Regions from separate parts of the Psychrobacillus syltrankelensis genome, predicted to be linked through region 1. Evidence: riboswitches for the same ligand, from Rfam matches in the RefSeq annotation. Region 1 holds a riboswitch; the other holds the start of a gene.
The links. A riboswitch is a leader RNA that binds a small molecule or an ion and turns the genes downstream of it on or off. The one in region 1 is predicted to bind cobalamin.
Positions count from the first base shown of each region.

Region 1 (3,867 bases):
TGCGGAACAACTAGACCTACAAATCCAATCGTTCCGGATACCGCCACGGCTGTTCCAGTAAGCATCGATCCGCCAATTAGTATCATCATTTTTCGTTTTTTCACATTGACTCCTAAATACCTCGCTCGTTCTTCCCCAAATAGCATCGCATTTAACTCTCTTCTATTCAGCCATAATAAAAATGAGCCAATGATAATAAAAGGTAATGCCATTTGAACAAAACTCCAACCACGCATCGATACACTTCCAAGAAGCCAGCCAATAATTTGGCGTAGCTCTTCTCCCGTAAGTGCAATCATGAGAGATATTACTGAACCTAGAAAGGAACTGAAAATGATTCCTGTTAAAATAATGGTTTCCATTTTCATTGCACGATCAACTAGTTTGGCAAATGAAATAACAAGGAGCATCGTAACTAATGCGCCTATCATACTAAAAACTGGTAACGTATATATACCTAAAAAAGGCACCGAAATACCGAAAAAGAGCGTAGCCACGGCGCCTACTGAGGCACCGGACGACACTCCTAACGTATAAGGATCGGCAAGCGGATTTTTAAATAACGCTTGAAAAGCAGCACCTGCAATTGCTAGTGATGCACCAACTAGCCCTGCAAGTACAACCCGTGGCATGCGAATTTTCCAAACTATATTAGTAGCAATTTCGTCTGCTCCCGTATCCCATAATGTGCTGATCGGTACCTTAACGGATCCGACCGATACACCTAGCCAAATCGCTACAATTAAAGTAGCAATTGACAAGATGTAGCCGATCATGGCTTTACTCACTAAACGCCTCTGGATAGATTGCTTTCGCTACTTCTTCTAGTCCATCCGCAAGACGTGGACCTGTACGACTTGTTAAGTTTTCATCCACTTGCACGACTTCATTATTTTTCACTGCATTAATCGTACCAAATCCAGGACGAGCTTTAACACTATCAACTATTCCATCTACATAGCTATACATTACTAGGATCACATCTGGATTACGGCTAACAATTTCTTCTGGCTCGATTTTAAACCAACCTTCTTGGTCTGACGCAATATTATCAGCGTTTACCATATTTAAAATTTCTTGCATGAAAGTTCCTTTACCAGGAGTGTAAATATCCGGAACATCTGATGTTTCGACGAAAACTGTTTTCTTTGTTTTTACTTTTGCTATTTTTTCTTTCACTTCTTCTACTTTTACTTTCATACCTTCTACCATTTTTTGTGCTTCGGCTAATTTCCCAGTTGCACGGCCAATTTGCTCAATTGTTGTGTATGTTTCATTGAAGTCTGCTGCATTTTTCACAACGAATACTTTCACACCTGCATCGCGAAGTTGTTGTAGACCAGCTTCACCTGTGCCTAACATGGAAGCATGTGCAAATACGATATCAGGATTCATCGATATAATTTTTTCTACGTTGAATTCCGTACCACCGATTTTCTCTTTTTCAAGCGCTTCCGCCGGGTAGTCATCATAGTCGTTTACTCCAACAATTTCATCATTCAATCCAAGTGCAAATAATATTTCTGTATTACTTGGCATCATAGAAACAATGGTTTCTGGAGCTTTTTCTAAAGTGATTTCATTGCCAACTGAATCAGTTATTGTTAGTGGGAAAGTTGCTTCATCTATTGCCGTTTCTTGTTGTGCATTATCTTTATTATCCGGTGTTGCTTCTTTTGCCCCACATCCTACTAGCAATAATACTGCTAATGCGGATGCCATCCATAATTGCCACATCTTCTTCATCTGTCATTCCTCCATTTTTTGTGCAAATAAAAATCCCTCGTCCAATGAACGAGAGATAAAATAGGTATAAATCTGCTAGTTTATGTATAATAACAAGCTGACTTACACGAACCTATCCTCGTAGGTACAAAAGTGTAACACATAAAGGCAGGTTTTCTGACTCGTGATAGAGTTCTATCACATACAGTGGCGGGACCGCGCTGGGTTTGAACCAGCTTCCCTTTTAACTTGTCAGACTGTTGACAAACGCTTTCATTCTTCGTTACTGGTACATCGTTGTAAGCTCATGAACTTAAGTTCAATTCGCTTCCGCCTCGTACTGGCGTGCCTCGACTGACAAGCGTTTTCATTCAGTCTGAAGTAACACCTTCGAAATATGAATTGTCTACAATCTGATTAACTAGTAAACTAGCAAGCACCTTTATGTTCAAAATATTCATGATGCATCGTTTTCATTATACATGAAATCGATTTGTTGTCGATATTGATTTTTCTTTGGATTCTGTGCCGATTTTATTATATTCGACCGATTATTGGTGGGATTCGACCGATTAATGGTGGGATTCGACCGATTATGCTCACTATTCGACCGATTCACTATTAATTCACCAAAAAACACTCCGACCGAAGTCGAAGTGTTGGAGATTACATTTTCTCCGAAGCAGCAACTCCGAATAAGCGGAGTGCGTTTGCTCCTGCGCAAGCTCGTCGCAGAAATAACATGTTCCCTCATTCCACAGGAGATTACATTTTCTCCGGAGCAGCTACGCCTATTAAACGAAGTGCATTTGCAATTGTTTGGCGCGCTGATGTTACAAGAGCAAGACGAGCTTCTGATAAAGCGATGTTTTCCGCATTTAGTACTTTATCTGCATTATAAAAACTGTGGAATGTTGCAGCTAGTTCTTGGATATATGTTGCAACACGGTGAGGTGCACGGAGTTTTGCAGCATCCGCTACAACTTGTGGGAAGTCACCGATTTTTTTCAATAAGTCTAATTCTTTTTCACTTTGCAATAAATCAAGTGAATCTGTAGAAGCCTTCATCTCTTGAGTTTCTGCTGAACGTAAAATGGAACAAATACGTGCATGTGCATACTGTGCATAATACACTGGGTTTTCATTTGATTGAGAAACTGCTAAGTCTAGATCGAAATCCATATGTGAATCGCCTGAACGCATGCCGAAGAAATAACGAACTGCATCCAGTCCAACTTCTTCCACTAGCTCACGCATTGTAACTGCTTTCCCTGTACGTTTACTCATTTTCATTTTTTCGCCGTCTTTATACAGCTGAACCATTTGAATAACAGATACTTCTAGTTTTTCACGCTCATATCCAAGCGCTTCAATTGCAGCCTTCATACGTGGGATATACCCGTGGTGATCTGCACCCCAAATATTGATCAGTTGGTCGAAACCACGAACTAATTTATCTTCATGGTATGCGATGTCTGGCAATAAATAAGTGAAGGAACCATCACTTTTTATCAATACACGGTCTTTGTCATCTCCAAAAGTAGTAGAACGGAACCAAGTTGCTCCTTCTTCTACAAAGATGTGACCATTTGCTTTTAATTTGTTGAGAGCCACTTCAATTTTACCGTCTTCGTATAAAGAAGTTTCAGAGAACCAGTTGTCAAAGCCAACACGGAAATCTGCTAAATCTTTTTGTAATTTAGCTAGCTCTACTTTCAAACCGTGTGCACGGAATGCTTTATAGCGTTCCTCGTCTGACATTTGTACAAATTTATCCCCATGTTCTTTTACAAGAGCACCAGCAATATCAATTATATCTTGCCCACGGTATCCATCTTCCGGCATTTCTTTATCTAAGCCTAAAGCTTCAAAATAACGAGCTTCAATAGAAACAGCAAGATTATGGATTTGATTACCAGCGTCATTAATATAATATTCACGAGCCACGTCGTAACCAGCAAAATCTAATACATTGCACAAAGAATCCCCAACAGAAGCTCCGCGCGCATGCCCTAAATGTAAGTCACCAGTTGGATTTGCTGAAACGAACTCGACTTGAACTTTTTCCCCAGCACCCGCTGTAGTACGTCCGTATTTTTCTTTCTCCATTAATACGGCCTTCACTACTTCTTGTAAATAATC
Region 1 covers NZ_CM144227.1:1,925,581-1,929,447, forward strand. The annotation lists gene ACTSKG_RS09270 (FecCD family ABC transporter permease) at 1-776, opposite strand, end outside; gene ACTSKG_RS09275 (ABC transporter substrate-binding protein) at 781-1,746, opposite strand; cobalamin riboswitch at 1,876-2,015, opposite strand; gene argS (arginine--tRNA ligase) at 2,491-3,867, opposite strand, start outside.

Region 2 (3,867 bases), 420 kb from region 1:
CGCACAGAGGACAAATGTGGCCAAATCATTTATTCACACGGAAGTTATTCGAGCTGGATTATGGGTATAAACAAAAAGGTAGCCTGCATGCCATCGTCTCATCTGGATTTGGATTTTGGGGTCCACCAATTCGTTTAGGTAGTCAATCGGAACTATGGTCTGTTCATATTAAACTAGAGGACGTGAAAGTATAATGGAAGCATGGATTTCGGACTGGCTCAGTCAGTTTGGTTATCTAGGCGTATTTTTGTTAATATTAATAGAAAATATTTTTCCACCAATTCCTTCAGAAGTTATTTTGACGCTAGGTGGATTTATGACGACAACTACGACAATGACCAGGTTAGGGATTGTTATTGCTTCAACTGCTGGTTCTGTTGGTGGAGCAGCTATTTTATATTGGATCGGCTCACTATTAGATGTAAATCGTTTGGAGAAAATTGTGCAAAAGTACGGTAAGCTTTTGCGACTAACGACGAAAGATATTCAAAAAGCAAATAAGTGGTTTGAAAAATATGGTGTTTGGGCTGTATTTTTTGGAAGATTAGTTCCACTTGTTAGAAGTCTAATTTCGATTCCTGCGGGGATGTCGAAAATGAGCTTTAGCTTATTTCTTTTATTTACAACATTAGGGACTCTAATCTGGAATACGGTGCTAGTTTCGGTGGGAGCAGCGGTTGGAGAAAATTGGAACGAAATAGTAGGGTATATGGATATTTACTCCAATTTAGTGTATATTATTTTAGCGATAGTTGGTATTATATTTTTAGTGTGGTATGTCAAAAAACGTGACTAAGGAGATCTTATGGAATTTTTAGAGTTAATAAAGGCATTAATATTAGGATTTGTAGAAGGTATGACAGAATTTGCACCTGTTTCATCCACGGGTCATATGATAATAGTGGATGATATGTGGCTAAAAACAGAAACATTTTTAGGAATGTATTCAGCAAATACATTTAAAGTTGTCATACAGTTAGGATCAATTTTAGCGGTAGTTGTGGTTATGTGGAAACGATTGTTTAGTTTAGTAGGACTATATAAAATAGAAACTGAGCAGTCGAGCAAGCAGTTCAATTTGTTACATGTAATCGTCGGAATGCTTCCTGCAGTTATTTTAGGATTTGCTTTTAAAAACTTTATTGATGATTATTTATTTCACGTAGAATACGTAATTATTAGTCTTGTGGCCGGAGCAATTTTAATGATTGTTGCGGATAAGTTTGGACCGAAAAAACCTTCCATTGTTAGTTTGGATCAAATTTCGTATGGGCAAGCGTTTAAAGTGGGCTTAGTACAATGTCTCTCTTTATGGCCAGGGTTCTCTCGCTCAGGAGCAACCATTTCCGGTGGGGTACTATTCGGGATGAGTCATAAAACAGCTGCAGATTTCACATTCATTATGGCTGTTCCTATTATGGCTGGAGCAAGTTTAGTTTCTGTATTGAAAAACTGGGAACAAATTAATATGAATGATATTGGATTTTATGCAGTAGGATTTATTAGTGCATTTGTATTCGCCCTTATCTCCATCAAGTTTTTCTTAAAACTGGTATCTAGAATCAAATTAGTGCCATTTGCGATCTATCGGATCGTGTTGGCTGTAGTGCTAGCAATCATCATATATATGTAAAAAAAGAGTGGGCAGGCATTTTTTATGTCTGCCTTTTGTATGTAGACTTTGTTCCTATGTACAACACCAAACACAATATGTTAGATTATATTAGTACATGAAACACAATATATAGTATGTGAACGATGAATTGGTACCTTTATGGTTTAAAAGGGAATTCGGTAAAAGCCGAAGCTGTCCCCGCAACTGTAAGTGTGGACAACTGTCGAAATAACCACTTCGAGCAATCGGGGGAAGGTCGACAGAAGGATGAAACACGAGCCAGTAGACCTGCCTCTCCATCGGTGAAGCAACACTTTCTTCGGGGGTTGAGAGGTGGGGGCGAAGGACTCTTTCTCAACAGATTGAAATGTCTTCTTGTTTCCTACTTTTTAAATGTGAGCGATGACTCAGCCGAAGAGGCTTGAGTCATCGCTTTTTTGTTTTTCAGGTGTGTGCACCACGCAATTGGTGTTGAGTACCGCATAACTTGTGTCGACCACCACATAACTGGGGTGAGAGCCACATAACCTGTGTCGACCACCACATAACCAAGTACAATCACCACATACATAAAGAGGAGGAGTTTACATGACAATAATTTCAAATACAACAAAACAAGAGGTATTACATAATCTATTAAAAGAATTTGGAGAGGATAATATTGCTCCACTTATCAAATCACATGAAAGATGGATGAAAAAGTTCCCAGAGGGGTCTACATCTGCTTGGTCCAAGTCAATGTCACTTGAAGCATTAAGCTTTTTAGATGAAACAGAAACTTATTGGACATTTGTTGCAGCTCGTATTCATTTAGCTGATTTATATGAAAAAGTAGCAGTACATAGAAAAACAACACCAGAAGCAGTTTACAGTAAGTTTGCAAGTAATGTACAAGCATTAGTTGCAAAAGGTTTGTATGACAAACGTATTAAAGAAGCATATTCTTTGGAGGAGCTACAACAATTAGCGGAAATAATTGAGCCAGAACGAGATTTTTTATTCACATATATTGGATTAAAAACATTACTCGATCGTTATGTAGCAAAAGACTTCGATAAATCGATTGTGGAACTTCCACAAGAACGTTGGCTAATCATTGCAATGACACTTATGAAAGATGAGAAAGAAAACCGTCTTGTTAAAATTAAGGAATCTTACTGGGCAATGAGTAATTTGTATATGACAGTTGCAACCCCTACACTTTCAAATGCAGGGAAGCCTCATGGACAATTGTCTAGTTGTTTCATAGACACGGTAAATGACAGTCTTCAAGGAATTTATGATAGTAATACAGACGTCGCGACACTATCAAAATTTGGTGGTGGCATCGGTGTGTATATGGGGAAAGTTCGAAGTCGTGGATCTTATATCCGAGGATTCGTTGGCGCTTCAAGTGGCGTACTTCCTTGGATTAAACAATTAAATAACACAGCAGTAAGCGTGGATCAGCTTGGTCAGCGTCAGGGGGCAATCGCTGTTTATCTAGATGTTTGGCATAAAGATATTTTCACTTTCCTAGATTTACGTTTGAATAACGGGGATGAACGTCTTCGTGCACATGATATTTTTACAGGTGTATGCTTACCAGATTTATTTATGGAAAAAGTGAATGAACGGGAAGAATGGCATTTATTTGATCCACATGAAGTTCGTCAATTAAAAGGCTATTCATTAGAGGATTTTTATGATGAAAAACGGGGAGAAGGCTCCTTCCGAGAGAAATATGAAGAGTGTGTATATGATAGCCGCTTATCTCGTGAAACTGTTCCGGCAATTGACTTGATGAAACGAATTATGCGTTCTCAACTAGAAACGGGTGTGCCATATATGTTTTACCGCGACGAAGTAAATCGTAGTAATCCAAACAAGCATGCTGGCATGGTGTACAGCAGTAATCTATGTACTGAAATATTCCAAAACCAAAGTGCTACTTCATTTGAATCAATTCAATTAGAAGATGACGTCATTGTGACTAAACGTAAAGCGGGCGATTTTGTTGTTTGTAACTTGTCATCTATCAATCTTGGACGAGCAGTTCCTGAAGATGTGTTGGAACGCTTAATTAAAATACAAGTACGCATGCTCGATAATGTGATTGATTTGAACATGATTCCTATTCCACAAGCGGAACGTACGAACGCTAGATATCGTGGGATTGGACTAGGGACATTTGGTTGGCATCATTTGCTTGCATTAAATAGTATCCGATGGGAAACGGACGAAGCAGTGGAGTTCGCAGACAAATTATATGA
Region 2 covers NZ_CM144227.1:2,341,167-2,345,033, reverse strand. The annotation lists gene ACTSKG_RS11240 (metallophosphoesterase) at 1-194, shown strand, start outside; gene ACTSKG_RS11235 (DedA family protein) at 194-796, shown strand; gene ACTSKG_RS11230 (undecaprenyl-diphosphate phosphatase) at 806-1,633, shown strand; cobalamin riboswitch at 1,748-1,925, shown strand; gene ACTSKG_RS11225 (ribonucleoside-diphosphate reductase subunit alpha) at 2,204-3,867, shown strand, end outside.
Region 2: it holds a riboswitch for cobalamin, as region 1 does, so the genes downstream of both, ACTSKG_RS11225 (ribonucleoside-diphosphate reductase subunit alpha) here and ACTSKG_RS09275 (ABC transporter substrate-binding protein) in region 1, are expected to answer to the same signal.